Regions from separate parts of the Arthrobacter sp. MMS18-M83 genome, predicted to be linked through region 1. Evidence: riboswitches for the same ligand, from Rfam matches in the RefSeq annotation. Region 1 holds a riboswitch; the other holds the start of a gene.
The links. Region 1 has a riboswitch for thiamine pyrophosphate ahead of thiO (glycine oxidase ThiO). Riboswitches for the same ligand answer to the same signal wherever they lie in the genome.

Region 1 (7,399 bases):
CTGGTCCACGCACACGAACTTGCGCTCAAGCTTCGCCGCGACTGAACCGAGCGTGCCGGACCCAGCGAAAAAGTCCAGGCACCAGTCTCCCGGCCGGCTGGATGCGGTGACGATACGCCGGACCAGGCCTTCCGGCTTTTGCGTTGGATAGCCGGTCTTTTCCTTGCCGGTGGGCGAAACTATGGTGTGCCACCACACATCGGTCGGGAGTTTCCCCAGTTCCCGCTTGGCCGGCGTCACGAGGCCGGGTGCCATGTACGGCTCGCGGTCCACCTCGGCGTTGTCGAAGTGGTATTTAGCGGGGTTCTTCACGTACACGAGGATGTTGTCGTGCTTGGTGGGCCAACGGTTCTTGGCGCGGGCGCCATAGTCGTACGCCCAGATGATCTCGTTCAAGAAACATTCCCGGCCGAAGATCGAATCCAGCATGACCTTCGCGTAGTGGACCTCGCGGTAGTCCAGATGCAGGTACAAGGTGCCGTCCTCGGCGAGTAGGCGCCAGGCCTCCACGAGGCGGGGTTCCAGGAAGGACCAATAGTCGCTGAAGGCGTCGTCGTAGCTGTGCAGGGCGCCTTTGATGGTGTCATAAGAGCGGCCCTTGAAGCCGACGCGGTCGCCGTCGCCGTCGGCGTTGCGCACCATGCGCGTTTCCTGGCGGCTTTGGACGCGGCCTGTGTTGAAGGGCGGGTCCACGTAAATCAGTGTGAAGGCGCCGTCCGGCAGCGTCGGGAGGAAATCCGCGTTGTCCGCGTGAACCACCAAATTGCTGCCGTCCGGCGCCCAAACAGTGTCAGTCATTGAGGCCGTTAAGCCTCGGTGCTCTCGGCAGAACCACCGGAAGCGGCCACCACTTCGCCGTTGCGGCGGCGGGTGCGCGAACGGCGTGCGCGGGAAGGCTTGTCCGCACCTTCGCCGGACTGCGGCTCGGCAGACTGGGCTGCAGCTTCGGCGGGGGCCGCGTCGCCTTCGGAAGTACGACGGCGGCGCGTGCGGTTATGTCCACCCTCGCCACTGCCCTCGCGAGAGGGAGCATCACCGGACTTCGCGCCACGGCGCCCACCTTCGTGTCCGCTGTCGCGGCCGGAGCGTCCACGCCCGGAATCGCCGCTGGAGCGCGAGTTTTTCTTTCCGGTCTCGCCGAGGTCTTCCAAGACCTCAGCGTCGACACCGGCCAGAACGCGCTTGTCGCGGGGCAGGCGGCCCTTGGTGCCCGCAGGGATGTCCAGCTCCTCGAAGAGGTGCGGCGACGAGGAGTAGGTTTCCACAGGCTCCGGGTAATTCAGGCCCAGCGCCTTGTTGATGAGACCCCAGCGCGGCATGTCGTCCCAATCGACGAACGTCACGGCCGTGCCCTTGTTGCCGGCGCGGCCGGTGCGGCCAACGCGGTGCAAGTAGATCTTTTCGTCTTCGACGCACTGGTAGTTGATCACGTGCGTGACGTCATCGACGTCGATGCCGCGGGCGGCGACGTCGGTGGCCACGAGGACGTCCACCTTGTTGTTGCGGAAGGCGCGGAGGGCTTGCTCGCGGGCGCCCTGGCCCAGGTCACCGTGGATGGCGGCGGCTGCGAAGCCGCGGTCCACGAGTTCCTCGGCGACCTTGGCTGCGGTGCGCTTGGTCTTGGTGAAGATGATGGTCCGGCCGCGTCCGCGGGCCTGCAGGATGCGGGCGACTACCTCGACCTTGTCCATGCTGTGGGCACGGTAGATGAGCTGCCGGATGTCGCGCTTGGTCAGGCCCTCGTCATCCGGGTCGGCGGCACGGATGTGAGTGGGCTGCGTCATGTAGCGGCGGGCCATGGCGATGACCGGGCCGGGCATGGTGGCCGAGAACAGCAGGGTCTGGCGGACAGCGGGTGTTCCGGCAATCAGGGTCTCGACGTCCGGGAGGAAGCCGAGGTCAAGCATCTCGTCTGCTTCGTCGAGAATCACCATGCGAACGTTCTTGAGGTTCAGGTGCTTCTGCTTGTAAAGGTCGATCAAACGGCCGGGCGTGCCGACGACAACCTCGACGCCCTTCTGCAGGGCCTCGATCTGGGGCTCGTAAGCGCGGCCGCCGTAGATCGTGGCGATGCGCGCGTTGCGCTTCCGGGATGCCGTCTGGAGGTCGTTGGCCACCTGAACGGCGAGTTCGCGGGTAGGAACAATCACGAGGGCCTGGGGTGCACCCGGGACAGCGAGCTTGTCGTGGCCGGCGTCGTCCGGTCCGACGACGCGCTGCAGGGCCGGAATACCGAAGCCGAGGGTCTTTCCGGTACCCGTCTTGGCCTGACCGATGATGTCGTGACCGCCCAGGGCTACCGGGAGGGTCATGGCCTGGATGGGGAAGGGGTGGGTGATTCCGGCGTCGGCAAGGGATTCAACGATGTCGGCGCGGACGTTGTAATCGGCGAAGGACTTTTCTGCGATCTCGTGGGGTATTTCATCCGAGGAAATGGTCTCCTCGGGTTCGATCGTTTCGGTTCCGTCTGTCAGAACTTCATGGGTGTGCAATTCACTCACAGTGGAGTTTTCCTTATTCATTTGGGCTGCGCTGCGTGCTCAACGGTTGTGGCAGGGCCGTTCCGGAGCACGGATGGGCGCAAGCAAATCCAGTGGAAGCCGATCGCGGGCTATCTAAATACTGGCACTGGGGACCAGCTGGTGTATCTCAAGATCGCGTAGGGGCGGGCTTGTTGATGTCAAAAAATTAACTGAATCAACGACCGGGCATCCATTACTACTCACACAGTCTAGCGTCTGGGGGCGATAAACCCCGGATCACGCCCCCGGGCCTGCAAGCGGACTCCGCTACGCGAGCAACTCGAAGGTGACTTGGCGGGTGGCGATGTCCGCGTCAAGCAGTTTCACGCGGACCTTCGTGCCGGACTCCATTTCGCCGTCGCAACGAGCGGTGACCGCGGGCTCGGCGATCTGGACGATGCCGTAGGGACCGTGCGGGGCTCCGTTCCCGTTGCCGTTGTTACCGTTGGTGCCATTCCCGTTGCCGTTGCCGTTGTTCTTGGCGGGTTTCGACCCGGAGATGACGACGGCGTCGAACTCCTGGCCGACATGGTTCACCAAGAGCGCTGCCTCCACAGTGTCCAAGGCCAGGCGCTCAAGTTTCCCGGCAAGCTGATCGGATGACGCCATGATGGCAGGCAAGCTCGGCAGGGCGTCCCGTGCCCACCCGGGAATTGCCGTCCCGGTGCTCAGGGCTTCACAGATGACCAAGACGAAGCGATCGATCAGCCGCCGCAACGGAGCGGTCGCGTGGGCATACGGGGCTCCGATCGCGGACTGCATCACGCCGTCTGGTACCTCGCCGTCGAAAGGCGTGTAGCCGGCGCCGCGGAAGAGCATCCCTGCCGAATGGAGGATAGCCAGCTGCCGGGGGTCCCTGGCATCGAGGGTGCGCAGGTACTCGCCGTAGCTGATCCCGTCGCGCCAAGGCTTGCCGAGGGCGCCCGTCTGCCGTTTGAAATGGAGCAACGAGCGCTCATCGGGGGCGGGCATGGTGCGCAGGATGCCCACTTTTCCGTCGAGCATCAGCTGGGCTGCGGCCATCCCGGTCATAAGCGAAATCTGGGCGTTCCAGTCTTCCACCGGCAACGGGGGAGCAGCGACGATCCTGTACCCCTCGCCGTCGGGCAGTTGGACGATTTCCTGCTCCGGCATGTTCAGGCTGGCTCCGCCTCGGCGGCGTTCGAGTTCCACCCGCTTGAGCCCTACCTCCTTAAGGAGTTGCAGGACCGGATCAGCTGTTCCGGAATCGATCTCCGCTTGGACGCCCTTGTAGTTGAGCTTGGCGCGGCTGCGAACCCTGGACCGACGTACGGAGACCGTGCGGGACTCCGCCTCGGCGTCGAGTTCGAAGTCCCATACGAAGGCGCCGCACGTCTGACCAGCCAGCAGGCTTCCGGCACGCTCGCTGATGATCTCGGGGTGCAGCGGGATGCGCCCGTCCGGGGCATAGTACGTTTGCCCGCGGTGACGGGTCTCGCCGTCGAGCGCCCCTCCCGGAGTGACGAAGGAGGGTACGTCGGAGATCGCGTAGAGAACCCTGTAACCACTGCCCGATCGCTCAATGAAAAGAGCTTGATCGAGATCCGTGGAAGATGGCGGGTCGATCGTGATGAACGGAATCTCCGTGAGGTCCTGCGCCGGCAGCGCGTGACCGGAAACCGCAGTTTCGGCGTCGCGCAGCGCTTCGATGGGATAGCCGGCAGGCAGCTCAAGCTCAGTTCGAAGCGCCGCCAGCGCCTCTGCGAGCGCGTTCGACGTTTCACTGAGATTCGGTGCTATCCGCTGATGTGACACGAAAGTCAGGGTAACTCCAAAATCTCCCGGAGTCTTGCTAAGCCGCCGCGGCGTCCAGGGCGGCAAGGAGCGCTTGGGCTGCGGCCGTTGGATCCTCTGCCTCAGTGATGGCCCGGACCACCACGATGCGGCTGGCGCCGGCTTGCACCACTTCCTCAACGTTGCTGAGATCAACGCCGCCGATTGCGAACCAAGGGAGCACAACGCCGCCCACTGTCTCCGCGTCTGCCTTCTTGATGGCCTCGGCAGCGTACTTCACGAGATCGAGCCCGACGGCGGAACGCCCGGGCTTGGTGGGGGTTGCCCACACCGGTCCGACGCAGAAATAGTCCAGGCCGCTGCGGCCAGGCGATGCGGCAATGGCAGCGTCAATCTGTTCGGGCGTGTGGGTCGAAAGGCCGATGATGGTGGGGTCGTGGAGCAGCTTCCGGGCCGAGCGCAGCGGGATGTCCTTCTGGCCGATATGGAACACCGGAGCGCCGGAGAGGGACGCGATATCTGCGCGGTCGTTAACGGCCCAGAGACGGCCGTGACGGTGCGCCACGGAATGCAGGACTTCCAGGAGTTCCAGTTCCTCGGCCGCTTCAATGGTCTTGTCCCGCAGCTGGATGATGTCCACGCCGCCCTCGAATGCGGCATCGACAAACTGCTCAAAGTCAGCCTGTTGCTTGCGGGCGTCGGTGCAGAGGTACAGGCGGGCGGTGGTGTGGACATCGTGCTGGGTCATGGAAACAGAGTAGTTCCTCTAAACTGGGCTGGTACCGCGGGAGCCGCGGCGGCAGTCACAATCGCCGCGCGGCTGAGAGGGCTTCAGCGCCGACCGCTTGACCTGATCCGGCTAGTACCGGCGTAGGGAAGGACTCCATGGACGAAATGAACACTCAGCACGAACCCCTGCACGCCGATGTGGCGGTGATTGGGGGCGGTGTGATCGGCCTCGGGATCGCGTGGGAGGCCCGCAGGTCCGGCCGCTCGGTGGTCCTCATCGACCCCGCGCCGGCCAGCGGCGCTACGTTTGCGGCAGCGGGCATGCTGGCGCCCGTCAGCGAACTGCACTACCAGGAAGAGGACCTCCTGGAACTCATGCTCGAATCGTCGGCCTTGTGGCCGGACTTCGAACGTCACTTGTCCGGCTCAAGTACCGGACGTAGTACTGGATACCGCACGACGCCGACCCTCGCCGTCGGCGCGGACGCTGCGGACCGCCGGGCGCTCGCCGACCTCCGGGACGTCCAGCTGGCCAACGGTTTGGTGGTGGAATCTGTGCCCCTGCGCGAGGCACGCGAACGTGAGCCGTTGTTGAGCCCCCAGATTTCCTGTGCCTTCCACATTCCCGGGGACCACCAAGTGGATCCGCGAAAACTTGCGGGTGCGATTGTTGGCGCGCTGGGAGACCACCAACCAGGTGACTCCAGTTGGGTTGAGGGGGCCGAGGATGGCTTTGCGGTCCGCAACAAGGCGGCGAGCCTTCTGTGGGAGGACGGGCGCGTCGTCGGGGCTGAGCTCGAGTCAGGCACACGGGTGCTGGCCAAGGAAACAGTGGTGGCCAACGGCCTGCACGCTGCCCGGTTGAACGGACTGCCGGATGGCTTGTCCCTCCCGCTACGCCCCGTGTACGGCGACATACTGCGGCTGCGCGTTCCGGAACACCTTCGGCCCCTGGTTACCGCAACGGTCCGCGGGATGGTGCGGGGGGTGCCGGTCTACATCGTCCCCCGGGAGGACGGGACAGTGGTGATCGGCGCAACGCAACGCGAGGACGGCTTGTCGACTTCGGGTGGATCCGCGAACTCGGTGTCGGCCGGTGGGGTATACCAATTGCTCCGCGACGCGCAGGTGCTGGTACCGGCCGTAGCAGAATTGGAACTCCTGGAAGCCACTGCCCGCGCCCGTCCGGGGACACCGGACAACGCACCCCTGCTGGGAAGGGTGGCAACAGGCGCCGGCCCCGAAGGAACTGAAGGCGCAGTGCACGGCCCCATCGTGCCCGGCCTCATTGTGGCCAGCGGCTTCTTCCGGCACGGAGTGCTCCTGACCCCGGCAGCCGCGAAAATCTGCGTCGGACTCATGGACGGCACTGGCGATCCACGCTGGAACAAGTTCCGCCCGGACCGCTTCTCCAAACCACCCGCACAAGCGGGCGTCGCGACAAACGGCTCGCAGCCTGCCACCTTAGACCCTCTTACGAAGGACCACGCATGAACATCAAATTGAACGGCGCCGATCACACGCTGAGCGACGACGCCTCCGTGACCACGCTCGTCACCCACATCACTGGACGCGCCTTGGATGCCAAGGGCCAGGCGGCCGACGGACGAAAGATTGGGGTCGCCGTCGCGCGCAATTCCGAAGTGGTGCCACGCAGCCAATGGGCTGCAACCGCGCTCGCAGAAGGCGACGAACTCGAAATCGTTACCGCAGTACAGGGAGGTTGAACCATGACCACAGCAAGCACTCAAACAGCAAGCACCCAAACCGACGCCTTGGTGATCGACGGCGTTGAGTTCAACTCGCGCCTCATCATGGGGACCGGCGGAGCGCCGAGCCTGGACGGCCTGGGGGCAGCCCTGCTGGCCTCGGGTACCGAACTCACCACCGTTGCCATGCGCAGGTACTCGCCCACGGAAACAGGCTCACTGTTCCAATTGCTCGTGGATCACGGGATCCGTGTCCTTCCAAACACCGCCGGCTGTTTTACCGCAAAGGACGCTGTCATGACAGCCGAGCTTGCCCGGGAGGCACTGGAAACGGATTGGGTGAAGCTCGAGGTCATCGCCGACGAGCACACGCTCCTGCCGGATGCGGTGGAACTCGTGGATGCCACCGAAAAACTCGTCGACCGTGGCTTCAAGGTCTTCGCCTACACCAACGACGACCCTGTGCTGGCGCTTCGCTTGGAAAACCTCGGGGCTACCGCCGTGATGCCTTTGGGGGCGCCAATCGGCACCGGTTTGGGCATCCTGAATCCCCACAACATTGAGCTGATTGTTTCCCGTGCTTCAGTGCCGGTAGTCCTCGACGCCGGCATCGGCACCGCGTCCGACGCCGCCCTTGCCATGGAGCTCGGCTGCGACGCCGTACTGCTGGCCACCGCCGTGACC
Region 2 (7,399 bases), 350 kb from region 1:
AGCGGAACTCAAAGCGGGCCTTCGACAGGGCGTCGTCGCGTTCGTGTGCGCCCGGATGTCCCTTGGCGAGGTCGGCAGCATGGGCGGCGATCTTGTACGTGATCACACCAGTCTTGACATCGTCCTTGTTTGGCAGGCCCAAGTGCTCCTTAGGCGTGACGTAGCAAAGCATGGCTGTTCCGTAGCGGGCAATCTCGGTAGCGCCGATCGCCGAGGTGATGTGGTCGTAGCCCGGGGCCACGTCGGTGACCAGGGGGCCCAAGGTGTAGAAGGGGGCACCCTTGCACAGTTCCTGCTGGCGTTCCACGTTTTCCCGCACCAAGTGGAACGGTATGTGGCCCGGCCCCTCGACCATGACCTGTACGTCAAACTCCCAGGCCCGCATAGTCAGCTCGGCCAAGGTGTCCAGCTCGGCGAACTGCGCGGCGTCGTTCGCGTCCGCCGTCGCTCCCGGGCGCAGCCCGTCGCCGAGGGAGAACGCGACGTCGTACTTCGCGAAGATTTCGCAGAGTTCGTCGAAATGGGTGTAGAGGAAGTTTTCCTCGTGGTGGGCCAGGCACCAGCCCGCCATGATGGAGCCGCCGCGGGAAACGATGCCGGTCACGCGATTGGCGGTCAGCGGAACGTAGCGCAGCAGTACGCCGGCGTGGATGGTCATGTAGTCCACGCCCTGCTCGCATTGTTCAATGACGGTGTCGCGGAAGATCTCCCAGGTGAGCTTGTTGGCTTCGCCGTTGACCTTTTCCAGGGCCTGGTAGATGGGCACGGTGCCGATCGGCACCGGGGAGTTGCGGATGATCCATTCGCGGGTGGTGTGGATGTCGTCGCCGGTGGACAGGTCCATGACCGTGTCTGCGCCCCACTGCGTGGCCCACTGCAGCTTGTCCACTTCTTCGGCGATTGAACTGGTGACGGCCGAGTTGCCGATGTTGGCGTTGATCTTCACGAGGAAGGCCTTGCCGATGATCATCGGTTCGGATTCGGGGTGGTTGATGTTGTTGGGAATGATGGCCCTGCCGGCGGCGACTTCGCTGCGGACCAGTTCAACATCGCAGTTTTCGCGAAGTGCCACGAACTGCATCTCCGGCGTGACGATGCCTTGCTTGGCATAGTGCATCTGAGTGACCGTCTTGCCTTCGACGGCGCGGCGGGGCACCGGCTGTGCGCCCTTCCACTCCGCGGAGGCGGCGCCGCGGCGCACGGCCGACTTGCCGTCGTCGAGCAGGTTCCGTTCCCGGCCGCCGTAGACCTCGGTATCGCGGCGGGCTTCGATCCATTCGCTGCGGAATGGCTCAAGGCCGACCACCGGATCGCTCCCGGGCCCTGCGGTGCGGTACACCTGGAAGGGCGCGTTGGCCTCGCCGTTCGGGGACGGTTCCAAGGCGATTTCCGTCACCGGAACCCGGATTCCCGTGTCGGCATCCTCCAGGAACGCGAGGGAATGCGATTTGAGGGACTGGGTCACTTCCTGCGCCGATCCGTTTTGGATAGGGCTCAGCTGTGTTTCTTTGGTGCTCAAAGGATTACTCACTTCCTTCGCCGGCATTACCCGGACAGGTTCAACGGTCGCAGGCTGCGTCAGCCCGATCTCAGCCCTTGCGAGGGCCCCCGTGTGGTCGTACATGAAGCTACCACAGCCGTTGGTGCCCAGGACAGATGTGACAGAGGACAGATGTGACCAGGACAGATGTGACCAGGACAGATGTGACCGAGCAGCGACGGCCGTCGGAGCTTAAGGTGGAGGCATGCCAGAAATCATCGAGTTCAGCGGCACCATCCTTACAGGGCCGAAGGATGAACGGCGCGGGCTCTGGTCCGTCGACGGCCGGCTGACCTTTGTCCGACCCCCTGCCAAGCCGGACGCCGTCCTGGACGGTTGGGTCCTTCCCGGCATGGTGGACGCCCACTGCCATGTCGGTCTGGGCAAGGGCGGGGCCGTGGATGAGGAGACCGCGCGTCTTCAGGCAACGGCGGACCGGAACGCCGGAACGCTTTTGATCCGCGACGCCGGCTCCGCAAGCGATACACGCTGGCTTCAGAACCAACCGGATATGCCGAGGATCATCCGCGCGGGCCGGCACATCGCCAAGCAGCGGCGGTATATCCGTGGGCTGGCCGAGGAAGTTGAGCCGGAGGATCTGGTGGAAGCGGTGCGCAAGCAGGCCCGGTCCGGCGATGGGTGGGTCAAGATCGTAGGAGACTGGATCGACCGGTCCACCGGGGACTTGGGTCCGTCCTTTCCGGCCACCACGGTCAAGGACGCTGTCGCAGCCGCACACGACGAGGGAGCCCGTGTGACGGCTCATTGCTTCGCTGAAGAAACCATTGACGACATGCTCGACGCCGGCATCGACTGCATCGAGCACGCTACCGGTCTGTTGCCGCACCACATTCCACGCTTGCTGGATCAGGGAGTGCCGATCGTCCCGACGCTCATCAACATTGCCACCTTCCCGGATATCGCCAGGCAGGCAGAATCGAAGTTCCCGCGCTACGCCGCCCACATGACCAGGCTCTGGGAGCCCCGGCATGAGCGGGTCCGCGAGGCGTTCGACGCCGGGGTGCGGGTGTATGCCGGGACTGACGCCGGCAGCGTCATCAAGCATGGCCGTATCGGCGAGGAAATCCTGGAGCTTCACCAGGCCGGATTGCCGGCGTGGGCTGCGCTCGATGCTGCCTGCTGGTCCGCCCGGGAATGGCTAGGCGTGGACGGCGTCAGCGAAGGTGCCAGTGCCGACGTCGTGCTGTACGGGAAGGATCCACGGGCCTTCCTGGACGTCGTGCTGAAACCGAAGGCCATCGTACTCAGGGGGCATATTTCAGGAAGCGGCAAGCATTAGGAATAAATTGAAGCTTCAAGTAATTTAGATGTATAGAGGTTGCCGAAGGGCGGCGCCACAAAAGCCGGGAGTTTCACATGACCATCACATCCAGCCAGGATCTCCTTCCTGCCGAACTCACCATGGGTACCGTCATGCTCAAGGTGGGGGACATGAAGCTCATGAGCGACTACTACCAGCGGGCCCTCGGGCTGGACGTCGTCGCCGAACAGGACGGCGGACTCTACTTCGGCAGGCTCGGAAAGCCGCTGGTGCACTTGGCCCCGGCCTCCGGACTCCGGATCCCGGGCCGCGGAGAAGCTGGACTCTTCCACACAGCTTTGCTCTTCGAGGACCAGTCCTCGCTTGCCGCCACCGTTGCCTCCGCCGCGCAGTACGAGCCCCACGCATTCGTCGGCAGTGCCGACCACCTGGTCAGTGAGGCCTTCTACTTCACCGATCCCGAGGGCAACGGCATCGAGCTCTACTATGACAAGCCCCGCGAAGGGTGGGAATGGAACGGCAGTTCGGTTGTCATGGACAGCCTGCCCCTCCCGCCGCAGCGCTACCTCCAGCAGTACCTTAGCGAAGCAGCGGTGACCGGCCAGCATGAGGCAGGCGCCGGCGTCGGGCACGTCCACCTCCAAGTGGGCGACGTGCAGACCGCCCACGATTTCTACGTCGACACCTTGGGCTTCGAGAAGACCGCCGGCTGGCACGGACAGGCGTTGTTCGTCTCCGCAGGCGGCTACCACCACCACATGGCGATGAATGTCTGGAACAGCCGTGGCGCGGGCCCCCGCAAGGACACGCTGGGTCTCGGCGAGGTCGTGATCGAAGTGCCGTCAGGGGACGACGTCGGCGCGCTTGCCGACCGCCTCAAGGTTGCCGGTATTGCGGCCCACCACACGGGGTTGGAGTTGCGCTTCGAGGACCCATGGCGGAACCGGCTGCGGGTCGCTGTCCGCTAGCGTCCAACTTGCTCCCCAACCTCGCGCCGCTCTGCCGTTAGACTTGGGGCTGACGGCGTGGCTCATACTTTTAGGCCACGCCGCAGCTCCGTCGGCACGAATGAATGAGGGTAGTTTCCATGGGCTTTGCTGAAATCTTTGTTGCCACCCACGATGAAGCACTCAAGAGGGCCGCTGCCCTGGAGAAGGGCAGTGACGTTTCCGGGGCCGCGGTACGGATCCCGGGAATCAGCGATTTCGAGGTAGAACAGCTTGGCGACTTGGCAGGCACTGCCGTGCATGCGGGCGGCGCTGACTACGAGCTGGCCCTGGTGGATGTGACCAGTGACGCGCTGCTGGGTGTTCCCGAAGCCATGGTGCGGGCGTTGTCCGAACTTCTCAGCTACGAGACTGAGGGCGAAGGAAGCGTCCTGGACGACGTCGCCGAGCGCTGGGCAGCCCAAGAGGATATGCCCTTCGATGCCCAGCAGTCCCGCCTTTATGTCCAGCAGTTGGCGGCACTCGCCAGCGACGTCGAAAAGGCCGAGCGCACTGGTCTTTACGTCTGGTCAGCCGAGCAGTAATTCCGCAGGAAACCCGCCACACGGGCATGTAGTTCGAAATACCGTCGGCCATCTGGCACAATGGACAGGTACTCGATCCGCGCGGCCCCTCTCTCCGTGTGTGCATCTTGTCCTTCGAACCCTCAAGTATGGCCCGCCCCACGGGTGCAGAACGACGGGTTCAACCCCGTTTCAGAAACAGGAGTGACCACAAAAGTGGCCGTAAAGATTCGCCTTAAGCGCTTCGGTAAGATGCGCGCACCGTACTACCGCATCGTCGTCATGGACTCCCGCTCCAAGCGCGATGGCCGTGCGATCGAAGAGATCGGCAAGTACCACCCCACCGAAGAGCCCTCGTACATCGAGGTCGCCTCCGAGCGTGCACAGTACTGGCTGTCCGTCGGCGCCCAGCCGACCGAGCAGGTTGCTGCGATCCTCAAGATCACCGGTGACTGGCAGAAGTTCAAGGGTCTCCCGGGCCAGGAAGGCACGCTGAAGACCAAGGTCGCCAAGCCTGCTTTCGTTGCTCCGGAGAAGGGTTCCGTCATCATTCCGGAAGCCATCACCAAGAAGGCCAAGCAGTCGGAAGCAACTGAAGCTCCCGCTGACGCTGAAGCAGAGACCACCGAGGCTGAGTAAATTGCTGGCAGAAGCGCTCGAGCACCTGGTCCGTGGGATCGTTGACAGTCCTGAGGATGTCAAGGTCAGTGCCAAGAACAACCGCCGCGGGGAATCCCTCGAGGTACGTGTTCACCAGGACGACCTCGGACGGGTAATCGGACGCCAGGGCCGTACCGCACGCGCTTTGCGCACGGTGATTGCGGCATTGGCAGGCGGCGAGCAGGTCAGGGTCGACGTCGTCGACACCGACCGTCGCCGGTAACGCGCCCAGCAATACTTGTCTTAGATCCGGCCCCTTCACCAGATTATGGTGGAGGGGCCGGATTGTTTTACGACCAAACTCCAGCATTGGTCCCGAATCCGGTCCCAGCGAAGAAATCAGAGGAATCCCATGCAGCTCCAGGTTGCCCGAATCGGCAAGCCCCACGGAATCCGCGGCGAAGTCACCGTTCAGGTGCTCACTGACGCGCCCGGCGATCGTTTTGTCCCCGGGACCGAATTCGTTGTGGAGCCAGCAAAAGTCGGTCCTTTGACCATCAGCAGCGCGCGGTGGAACAAAGACATCCTCCTGCTCGGATTCGAGGGGATCTCCACCCGCAACCAGGCAGAGGAAATCCGCGGCGCAAAGCTCTTCATCGAGACGGAAGAACTGGACGAGGACGACGACGAGGGCTGGTACGAGCACGAACTCGTCGGCCTTGAAGTCCGTGTCGGCTCCCAGACCGTGGGCAAAGTGACCGCACTCAACACCATGCCTGTCCAGGACCTGTTGGTTATTGAAGACGCCGATGGCAAGGAAATCCTGGTGCCCTTCGTCGAAGAGATCGTGCCCGAGGTCAACGTCGAGCACGGCTACGTGCTGCTTACGCCTCCGCCGGGCCTCTTCGAGCTGAACACGGACTCATCCGCCGCCGACGATGCCGAGGACACCGAAGACAAGGGCGATGCCTAGATGCGCATAGACGTCGTCAGCATCTTTCCGGAGTACCTGGCGCCCCTTGAACTTTCCCTCATAGGCAAGGCTCGCCAGGATGGCCTTCTGGAACTGAAGGTCCATGACCTACGGACCTTCACCACGGACAAGCACCGCACCGTGGACGACACTCCTTACGGTGGCGGGGCAGGAATGGTCATGAAGCCCGAGCCTTGGGCCCAAGCCTTGGAGTCCATTGCCGTTGCGCGGCTTGCTGCAGGCGAACGTGCCGCGGCTGAAGGGGATCCTTCGCAGGACGAGTCCGCGAAGAAGCCGGTCCTGATTGTCCCGTCGCCAGCGGGGGAGCGCTTCAACCAATCCCTTGCCTACGAGCTCGCCGAAGAGGAACAGCTCGTTTTCGCCTGCGGCCGCTATGAAGGAATCGACGAACGCGTCATGGAGTGGGCAGCCGAACACTTCACGGTCCGTCCGGTCAGCCTGGGTGACTACGTGCTCAACGGCGGCGAGGTCGCAGTCCTGGCCATGGTCGAGGCGATCGGGCGGTTGCTTCCAGGCGTCGTCGGGAACCCCGAATCCCTGGTGGAGGAATCCCATTCGGACGGCCTGTTGGAATACCCGGTCTATACGAAGCCCTCGTCATGGCGCGATCGTGACGTGCCTGCCGTCCTCTTGAGTGGCAATCACGGCAAGATCGCCCAGTGGCGTCGCCACGAGCAGTTCCGCCGCACGGCGGAACGCCGCCCGGATCTGCTGGCAGGGTTCGACGCCGGCCGCCTGACCCGCGCGGACCGCACGGCTTTCGGGGAACTGGGGTACGACGTCGTCAACGGCCGGTTGCGGCACCGCCCCGACGACGACGGCCCGGCCTGAGCCTGCCGCCGTCGGGCAGTGCTCGCCGCGACTGGACCAGAAAAACCGGACCGCGTCCGCGGGATTGGCTGGAACTCCCGGGGTATGGCAGAATTAACCCTTGTGTCTACTGGGTTCGCGCCTGCCACAGGGGGAGCGTAGCCAACAGCCTGACAACCCGGGACCACCAATCAGTGGTGGTCTTGGACTTTGAAAATCTTCGGCGGTAATTTCCGGACGGCCATGCGCCCCGGGCTTGCCCGCCGTGACCCAAAGTGGATGACCTGTGGCGTTCACCAGGAGTGGATTAATGCATATCCTCGATAACGTAGATGCAGCTTCGCTGCGTAACGATGTTCCCGAATTCCGCGCGGGTGACACCATCAAGGTTCACGTGAACATCATCGAAGGCAAGAACTCCCGCGTCCAGGTTTTCCAGGGCTTCGTCCTGGGCCGCCAGGGTGACGGCGTTCGCGAAACCTTCACCGTCCGCAAGGTCTCCTTCGGTGTCGGCGTAGAGCGTACCTTCCCGGTGCACTCCCCGATCATCGACAAGATCGAGGTCGTCACCAAGGGCGACGTCCGCCGCGCCAAGCTCTACTACATGCGTGCACTGCGCGGTAAGGCTGCGAAGATCAAGGAAAAGCGCGACTTCGCCACCGG

Region 2: linked by a shared signal. The riboswitch ahead of thiC (phosphomethylpyrimidine synthase ThiC) and the one ahead of thiO (glycine oxidase ThiO) in region 1 are both predicted to bind thiamine pyrophosphate.

The regions. Positions count from the first base shown of each region.
Region 1 is NZ_CP113343.1:3,960,172-3,967,570, forward strand. It holds gene OW521_RS18755 (DNA-methyltransferase) at 1-798, opposite strand, end outside; gene OW521_RS18760 (DEAD/DEAH box helicase) at 807-2,501, opposite strand; gene OW521_RS18765 (RNB domain-containing ribonuclease) at 2,790-4,298, opposite strand; gene thiE (thiamine phosphate synthase) at 4,336-5,025, opposite strand; TPP riboswitch at 5,052-5,171, shown strand; gene thiO (glycine oxidase ThiO) at 5,163-6,500, shown strand; gene thiS (sulfur carrier protein ThiS) at 6,497-6,733, shown strand; gene OW521_RS18785 (thiazole synthase) at 6,737-7,399, shown strand, end outside.
Region 2 is NZ_CP113343.1:4,313,837-4,321,235, forward strand. It holds gene thiC (phosphomethylpyrimidine synthase ThiC) at 1-1,519, opposite strand, end outside; TPP riboswitch at 1,515-1,622, opposite strand; gene OW521_RS20350 (amidohydrolase family protein) at 1,746-2,840, shown strand; gene OW521_RS20355 (VOC family protein) at 2,918-3,790, shown strand; gene OW521_RS20360 (hypothetical protein) at 3,910-4,353, shown strand; gene rpsP (30S ribosomal protein S16) at 4,549-4,971, shown strand; gene OW521_RS20370 (RNA-binding protein) at 4,973-5,215, shown strand; gene rimM (ribosome maturation factor RimM) at 5,345-5,905, shown strand; gene trmD (tRNA (guanosine(37)-N1)-methyltransferase TrmD) at 5,906-6,757, shown strand; gene rplS (50S ribosomal protein L19) at 7,047-7,399, shown strand, end outside.